DNA from 2 places in the Fictibacillus sp. Mic-4 genome. Region 1 is predicted to be linked to the other one. Evidence: a T-box and tRNA genes for the amino acid it is inferred to sense, from the RefSeq annotation. Region 1 holds a T-box; the other holds one or more tRNA genes.

Region 1 (4,380 bases):
GATATTTTCCTTTTTTCCACTTTTGATGCATTCTCTCTTTTACGGTATTAAATTGAGTAATAATATCGTCCCGGCGATCTCCGGCAAAATCACCGGATCCACTCTGGGAGCAAAAGGTGCATCCACCATAAGCTACCTTGCCGTCCCGATTCGGGCAATCAAAACCGCCATCAAGCGGAATTTTAATAATTTTTTCACCAAAGTGCTCCTTTAAATGTTGATTCCATGTATAAAAACGCTTATCGCCAAAGTGTGCTGGAACTTTTGTTACGTGAGCCACAACAAACAACTCCTTTCCATAGTAATGCTTTTGTTGAAAATAGAAAAAAGCACTACCTGCCATTGTAACATGCCAGTCTCCATATTCCAAACGGATGAGAACGAGATAATTTTTGGAAATGGAGTAAAGTTAATTGTCATTGAATAGAAAAAGAACTACAATACAGAAGGATATTGGAGAAGTGGGGGAGAGCATCATGCCAAAAGCAGTCTGGCTCTTAGTGATCGGAATGATGATTAATGTAACAGGAACATCGTTTTTATGGCCGGTAAATACGATCTACATGCATGACCATCTGGGAAGATCATTAACGGTTGCAGGAATTGTTCTTATGTTGAACTCGGGTGCGGGAGTAATCGGCAATTTAATCGGAGGAACGTTGTTTGATAAATTTGGCGGGTATAAAACCGTTATCATTGGATTAAGCATTACTACGGCATCATTAATTACTCTTGTATTTTTTCACAGCTTTCTACCGTATGCGATATTGCTCACCATTATCGGGTTTGGAAGCGGCGTTACGTTTCCGGCGATGTTTGCCATGGCGGGAACGGTTTGGAAAGAAGGGGGAAGAAAAGCTTTTAATGCCATATATGTTGCGCAAAACGTCGGCGTTGCGGTCGGTGCCGCAATTGGCGGTTTAGCAGCTTCAATTTCTTTTGAATGGTCTTTTATCGGCAATACGCTATTAGTGATCGTCTTTTTGCTTTTGGTCATTTTTGGTTATAGGGGCATGGGAACTGCTCTCCATGCGGTATCACCGGAAAGTGTGCTTACCCAAAACAAACGAATTAAAAACAAAAGCGTATTCAAAGCATTGCTTGTTTTATGTACGGGGTATTTGTTGGCTTGGATTTGTTATGTTCAATGGACTTCCTCTATAGCCTCACACACTCAGGAAATTGGCATCGACCTTAAGCAATATAGTTTATTATGGACGGTCAACGGTGCTGTTATTGTCCTCGGGCAGCCTTTTTTGAATGTAGTCTTGAAAAAGTGGATTCATTCATCAAAAGCACAAATTATGATAGGTTATTCTATTTTTATCGTCTCGTTTATCGTCGTCAGTACCGCTCACGCGTTTAGCGGATTTTTAATAGCCATGCTGATTTTAACAATTGGGGAAATGTTTGTCTGGCCGGGCATCCCTTCTATCGCAAATGAACTTGCACCTGACGGCCGGGCGGGATTTTATCAAGGAGTTGTCAACAGCACGGCAACGGCTGGTAGAATGATCGGCCCGGTTTTTGGTGGAGTTATTGTTGACCAATTTGGTATGAATACACTTTTTGGCATCATTTTTGGATTTTTTATTCTATCGATGCTAGTAACCCAGGCGTTTGATCGCCTGATCCCTTCTATCAAAGTAAAAGAGAAGCCTCTGGATATTTAAATAATGAAGTCCGCTGTTTCGTTTAACAGCGGATTTTAATTTCGTATTTTGTCAATAGGAATATAGAAGGTGATCGCTTATAATAAATAGGAAACTAAATCGTTGGGAGAGAATTATGGAACAATTTTTAGCTTTTTCGTTGCAAGAGTTGCCTTATGTAATTATTGCTTTTGTCATCGGGTTTACCGTCCATGAATACGCCCATGCACTCGTCGCTTATAAATGCGGGGATCCGACGGCAAAAAATTTAGGAAGATTGACGCTCTCGCCGGTGTCACATATCGATCCGATTGGCACGATATTGATTCTAATTGCCGGTTTTGGCTGGGCAAGACCTGTTCCGGTTGACCGCCGAAACTTTAAACGGCCGCACCTTCATAGCATTCTTGTTTCCATCGCTGGCCCTTTAAGCAATTTAATCGTTGCGTTCATCGGTATTATTGTGTTTTATGCCCTTTTTCATACTGGCATTTTACAAAACGTATCATTAGATAAATTGCAAATGATCAATGATTTAATTACGAATATTATTAAATTGAATGTCCTTTTATTCGTTTTCAATTTATTTCCGCTTCCACCGCTCGACGGTTATCGCGTGCTGGAGGAACTGGCCCCGGATACAATCAGGCAGGCGATGATGCGTTTTGAACACTTTGGTATTTTGCTTTTCTTCATTATCATCATAACACCATTAAACCAATATTTTTTCAATGTTTTGCAAAACGCGATCACAGTCGTCATTAGCAGCTTGACTTCGATTGTATATCCTTTCTTTAGCTGATGTATAAAATATGCTAGTTCAGGCGAAACTGTTTTTAAATTTTCTTGACATTTTTCTGTAACATTCATAAAATACTAATTAATAATAATGATGAATTGAAAAGACGATGATGAGGAGTAGTAAATAAGAACAGGGAAGTAGAGAATTGACGGTCGGTGCAAGTCAATCCCGGATCTTTTTGAACTCGCCTCGAAGTTGCAAGTGTGAAAATGCAAAGTAATGCTTGCCGTATATCCGCGTTAAGGGAAATTGAGCGAGCGCTCAGCTTGAGTGCTAATGTGGGTGGTACCGCGGCAGGTTTTTTGAATGAAACAACCTTTCGTCCCTATTATTGGGACGGGAGGTTTTTTTAATTCTAACAATAAGATCGCTCGCAAGGAGCAGTGTAAGTCAATAAGATGGAGGAGAGTTTACCTATGTATTACAACCACAGAAAAATAGAGGCGAAATGGCAAGCCTATTGGGAAAAAAATAAAACGTTCAAAACGAAGGATGAGATCGGCAAAAAGAAATTTTATGCGCTAGACATGTTTCCTTATCCTTCTGGTGCCGGACTTCATGTCGGACATCCGGAAGGCTATACGGCGACAGATATCGTTTCTCGTATGAAGCGGATGCAAGATTATAATGTCCTTCATCCAATGGGGTGGGACGCATTCGGTCTTCCTGCCGAACAATACGCGCTTGATACCGGGAACAATCCGGCAGAATTTACAGAGAAAAATATAAATACGTTCCGCCGGCAAATTAAAGAGCTCGGTTTTTCATACGATTGGGACCGCGAAATCAACACGACAGATCCAAATTATTACAAATGGACGCAGTGGATTTTCATTCAATTGTTTAAAAAAGGCCTTGCTTATGTGGACGAAGTGCCGGTGAACTGGTGTGAAGCATTAGGAACGGTTCTTGCAAATGAAGAGGTCATCGATGGGAAAAGTGAACGCGGCGGACATCCGGTCGTTCGTAAGCCGATGAGACAATGGATGTTGAAAATTACCGCTTATGCTGACCGGCTACTTGAAGACCTTGAAGAACTTGACTGGCCGGAAAGCTTGAAAGAAATGCAACGCAATTGGATCGGACGTTCTGAAGGGGCTGAAGTGCACTTTGCGATCGACGGCCATGACAAAGAAGTGACTGTATTTACGACCCGTCCGGATACATTGTTCGGAGCGACGTATATGGTGCTTGCACCGGAACATCGTTACGTTGATGAAATTACGACAGACGAGCAGAAAGAAGCTGTACAAACGTATAAAGAAAAAGTGGCGTCGAAATCCGATCTTGAACGGACTGAGCTTTCAAAAGAGAAGACCGGCGTATTTACCGGGGCTTATGCGATTAACCCGGTAAACGGCAAGAAAATTCCGGTTTGGATCGCCGATTATGTGCTAGCAAGCTACGGAACAGGCGCAATTATGGCGGTCCCGGCGCATGATGAGCGTGACTATGAATTTGCGAAAAAGTTTGACTTGCCTATTATCGAAGTCGTTAAAGGCGGGGACGTTTCAAAAGCCGCTTATACGGAGGACGGAGAACTCGTTAACTCTGAATTTCTTAACGGTCTTAGAAAAGATGAAGCGATTCAAAGAATGATCGCCTGGCTTGAAGAAACAGGAAAAGGCGAAAAGAAAGTCACATACCGCCTTCGCGATTGGTTGTTCTCGCGCCAGCGCTACTGGGGCGAGCCCATTCCGGTCATTCACTGGGAAGACGGAACAATGACAACTGTTCCTGAAGAAGAGCTTCCGCTTACATTGCCTCAAGTGGATGAAATTAAGCCTTCCGGAACTGGAGAATCGCCACTTGCAAATGTTGAAGATTGGGTGAATGTCGTTGACCCGGTAACCGGTAAAAAAGGCCGCCGCGAAACGAACACAATGCCGCAATGGGCGGGCAGCTGCTGGTATTACCTTCGCTACA
Region 2 (4,380 bases), on a different contig from region 1:
GGAAGAGGACTGATAAGGGCAGATGTTTTTATGGGGCGTTATCTTTTAAAAAGATGCGTCCTTTTTACTTTTTTGTAAATCTTGAAAGGTTCATCAGATTGCCATCTTTGTTCCGAAAAAGGTCTAGTTTTCTATGGTAAACTTCAAGTGAAAATAATCACAAAGAAAAAAATCACGTTGAAAAAGTTGAACAACAGAGAGTAGACACGGAATGGAGATGGAAACCATGATTGAAAAGCAAAAACAGGTTTTTAAAGTCATTACACTTTTATTGCTCTGCTACTTAATGATTTCTTCGCTTGCTCTAGCTGTAAGCGTTCCAGATATGGCGATGATGCTAAGAGGAATTTCTGCATTGCTTGGATTGATTGGAGTAGGTTCCCTCATTTATTCGAAGGAATTTGTTATAAAAGATGCGTTTAAAAGTTTCCCGCGTAAAATGAAATTGATGTGGTTTGTCGCGTTAGCCGTAACGATGTTTATGGCAGTTGACGGGATCATGAATTTTATAAAATAAAAATGACTTCTTTAAAGCCTCCCGCTTTATATGCCATCTTATGCATATGCCGGGCGGCTTTTTATTTTTAAAAATCGTGCTATTTTTTTCATGTCATCTGTCATTTCGTTTATGGACAAACTAAAATGTAAAAAATTCTATAAAAGAAAGGAAAGGATTCGAATGGCAAAACTTTTGTACATTACCGCCCATCCGCTAAATGAAGAAGCATCTTTCAGCATGGCGGCGGGGAAAGCGTTTATCGATACGTATAAAGAAGTCAACCCAAATGATGAAATCGTGCATATTGACTTATATAACGAAAATATTCCATCTATTGATCTTGACGTTTTCAATGGATGGGGAAAACTGAAATCCGGAACAGAGCTTTCGGCTGATGAAAAAGCAAAAGTGGGCCGGCTTTCAGAGTTATGCGATCAATTTATCTCCGCGGATAAGTATGTATTTGTCACGCCCATGTGGAATTTCTCGTTTCCGCCAATTATGAAAGCATATATTGATGCGGTTTGTGTTGCGGGAAAAACCTTTAAATATACTGCACAGGGTTCGGTCGGCCTTTTAACTGATAAAAAAGCGCTCCATATTCAGGCCCGTGGCGGGATCTACTCAGTAGGACCAACGGCTGAGATGGAAATGGGACACCGTTATTTAAGCACGATCATGCAATTTTTCGGCGTACCGTCTTTTGAAGGCATATTCATTGAAGGTCATAACGCCATGCCGGAAAAAGCCCAGGAAATTAAAGAAAGCGGCATTGCCCGGGCAAAAGATTTGGCACATACTTTTTAAATAAAAAGAGTCAACGCATGTTGACTCTTTTTTTGGTATGATTAACAATAAATACATATTCAAAGGGTGAATCCGTTGCTTATCATTAAAGTAATCCTTTCCATTGTTCCAATTGTCATAGTTATTGCTTCGATCGCAGCATGGTTCAATACACAAGTCATCTTAAGGGAATTGGCTGAAATCAAAAACAAGTTAGGTATTAAAGAAGAGAAGAATCCTTCGTTTCTTAACAGGGATCTTGATGACTAGCGAATCATTTTTTGATGCATAAGAGAAACCGCAATGGAAAAAATAATAAATGGGTCTGTAGCTCAAATGTAGAGCAGCCAGTTAAGAGCTGTGCATTTTACGGGTGCCAATCCCGTCGGACCAACCATCAAAAGATCCTGCATGAATTGCAGGGTCTTTTTTTAATAACTGAACTCTCGGCCCCTCTAGATTGGATAAATATCAATCATTTAGGCGGGCGGGATTACAAAAATTCTCAGGCAGATGATTAGATAATTCCTGTAAAATCGTGTACTCTGTAAAAAGCATGTGTGCGATAAAATAGGGGGAGGGAGTAAATGATACAAGGCTACAAAAAGTCTACCATTGTTGCGCTTTTGCTTGCAGGAGCTTTCATATCCATATTAAATCAAACGCTCATGATCACAGCGATACCGCCGATTATGAAAGAAATGGATGTCACAGCGAACAGCGCGCAATGGCTAACAACCGTCTTTATGCTTGTGAATGGGATTATGATTCCTGTAAGCGCCTTTTTATTGGAACGCTTTTCAACCAGGCAGCTTTTTATATCCGCAATGAGCATATTCGCCTTTGGAACATTGGTCGCAGGCTTAGCTCCCAATTTTGAAATGATATTACTCGGAAGGGTGATTCAATCAAGCGGGGCTGGCGTCATGCTTCCGCTTATGCAAACCGTCTTCTTAATGATTTTTCCTGTTAATAGGCGCGGTGCGGCGATGGGTCTGGTTGGGCTCGTCATGTCTTTTGCGCCGGCAATCGGCCCGGCTTTGTCAGGATGGGTGACATCAAATTATTCCTGGCGTCTCCTCTTTTTCATTATTTTGCCGATTGCGCTTATCGATATCCTCGTCGCCTTTTTTAAAATGAAAAATGTGACAGAGGTAACGAAACCAAAAGTGGATGTCCTGTCGATCCTATTATCTTCTGCAGGGTTTGGCGGATTGCTTTTTGGATTTACATGCGCAGGCAATAATGGCTGGCAGGCTTCCAGCACGCTTATTTCACTTGGCATCGGGATATTTGCGCTTTTGTTTTTCGTCACAAGGCAGCTGCGCCTGGATCATCCAATGCTTGAATTCAGGGTTTTTAAAAATTCCATTTTCCCGCTTACCGTTTTCACTGGCATGATCACTTTTATGGGATTGATTGGAGCGGAGACGATCATTCCTTTGTTCATGCAAAATATGAGGGGATTTTCAGCGTTTGAAGCAGGCCTTGCCCTATTGCCGGGTGCGCTCATTACCGGTTTTATGTCACCTATTACGGGAAGGATTTTTGATAAAATCGGAGCAAGATGGCTGGCCCTCACTGGATTGACGATTATCACTGCAGCTTCTTTTGCCTTTTCGAATCTAGGTCCATCGACTTCCTTTGCTTTTATAACGATAATGTACGGGATACGGATGTTCGGGCTGTCAATGGTCATGATGCCAGTGGCTACAGCTGGATTAAACCGGCTTCCGAAACGGCTGATTCCTCACGGCGCGGCGATGGATAATACGATGAAAATGATCGCGGCATCGGTCGGGACGGCGATTCTTGTCACTGTGATGACAACGACTGCAGAGACCGCAAGCCGGCATCCAGAAATCTCCCATCCAGATATGTATGGGGCAAATCGGGCCTTTATCGTCATTTCAATTCTATCATTATTAGGCGTCATCATTTCTTTTTTCATTAAAAACAAGAAGTTGACGGAAGAAGAAGTGAAGAAAGAAGAGGTTAGAAAAATAACTGTAAATGAGTGATTAATTTTTAATGAGTTTCAACAAAGTAGTCTGGAATAATTCAGGCTACTTTGTTTATCCCTTAAAAAAAAAAGCGAAAAATAAATTGATATCGACTGCAAAATGATTGAAAAGTGCTTTGAATTGATTGATATCTATACTGAATTGATCGATAATCGAAAAATAAATTGATATCGACTGCAAAATGATTGATAAAGTGCCCGAACTGATTGATAACTATCCTGAATTAATTGATTTGTGTTCCGATACGAGTTAAAAACGTCATTACCACATAGGAGCTCTATATGTATTGCATATATATTCATAATTATGTATATTTATTATATGTAAACAACGGATAAGGAGATCGGTTATGGAAATTTGCAATGCAGTGATAAATGACGTAAAGGAAATCTATGGTTTGATTGACACGTACGCCAAACAACAGGTCGTTTTGCCTCGTTCGTTATCCTCACTTTATTATGATTTGCAATGCTTATATGTCGCAAAAGTTGACCGGAAAATAGTAGGGGTCGCAGCATTGCATATTCTCGGGCCAACGATTGCAGAGGTGCGGTCTTTGGTGGTGAATCAGGACTATTTTGGAATGGGAATCGGGCGCAAGTTGGTGGAGCGCATAATAAGCGAAGCTTCCCGGCTTGGGGTCGGAAAATTAATTTCGCTCACTTATCAGATTGAATTTTTCGAAAAGTGCGGATTCCAAATTGTCGCAAAAGAAATGTTGCCGGAAAAAGTATGGAAAGACTGCATCAACTGCCCTAAGATTAAACACTGTGACGAAATCGCAATGGAGATTCACCTCGCGCGTCAAACGGAAATGGTGTTATAAGCTGACGGCCTGAATTCTATTCAACTGAATTCAGGCCGTTTGTCTTAAATTAAATTTCAAGAGCTGATGGAGAAAGCACAATCCCGTCTTCGTCCACGTAAACGTAATGCCCCGGATGCCATTTTACATTGGCGAACTCGAGAAGTATATTTTCTGTTCCTTTTCCTTCCTTTTTGCTTTTTAACGGGAAGCTTCCTAATGCCAAAATCCCTATATCGATCATCGCAAGGTCTGCTGTATCCCTG

What was found. The T-box of region 1 lies ahead of leuS (leucine--tRNA ligase). A T-box ahead of a tRNA ligase gene usually reads a tRNA of that ligase, here a tRNA-Leu.
Region 2: it encodes a tRNA-Leu, which carries the amino acid that the T-box ahead of leuS (leucine--tRNA ligase) is inferred to sense. The anticodon was not compared.

Annotation. Positions count from the first base shown of each region.
Region 1 is NZ_JBBHZM010000018.1:8,618-12,997, reverse strand. It holds gene WD019_RS12535 (TIGR01212 family radical SAM protein) at 1-280, opposite strand, end outside; gene WD019_RS12530 (MDR family MFS transporter) at 477-1,673, shown strand; gene WD019_RS12525 (site-2 protease family protein) at 1,789-2,454, shown strand; T-box leader at 2,552-2,784, shown strand; gene leuS (leucine--tRNA ligase) at 2,871-4,380, shown strand, end outside.
Region 2 is NZ_JBBHZM010000016.1:56,734-61,113, reverse strand. It holds gene sdaAA (L-serine ammonia-lyase, iron-sulfur-dependent, subunit alpha) at 1-13, shown strand, start outside; gene WD019_RS12015 (hypothetical protein) at 227-517, shown strand; gene WD019_RS12010 (FMN-dependent NADH-azoreductase) at 680-1,306, shown strand; gene WD019_RS12005 (hypothetical protein) at 1,382-1,555, shown strand; tRNA gene WD019_RS12000 (tRNA-Leu) at 1,606-1,682, shown strand; gene WD019_RS11995 (DHA2 family efflux MFS transporter permease subunit) at 1,873-3,306, shown strand; gene WD019_RS11990 (N-acetyltransferase) at 3,659-4,135, shown strand; gene rraA (ribonuclease E activity regulator RraA) at 4,185-4,380, opposite strand, start outside.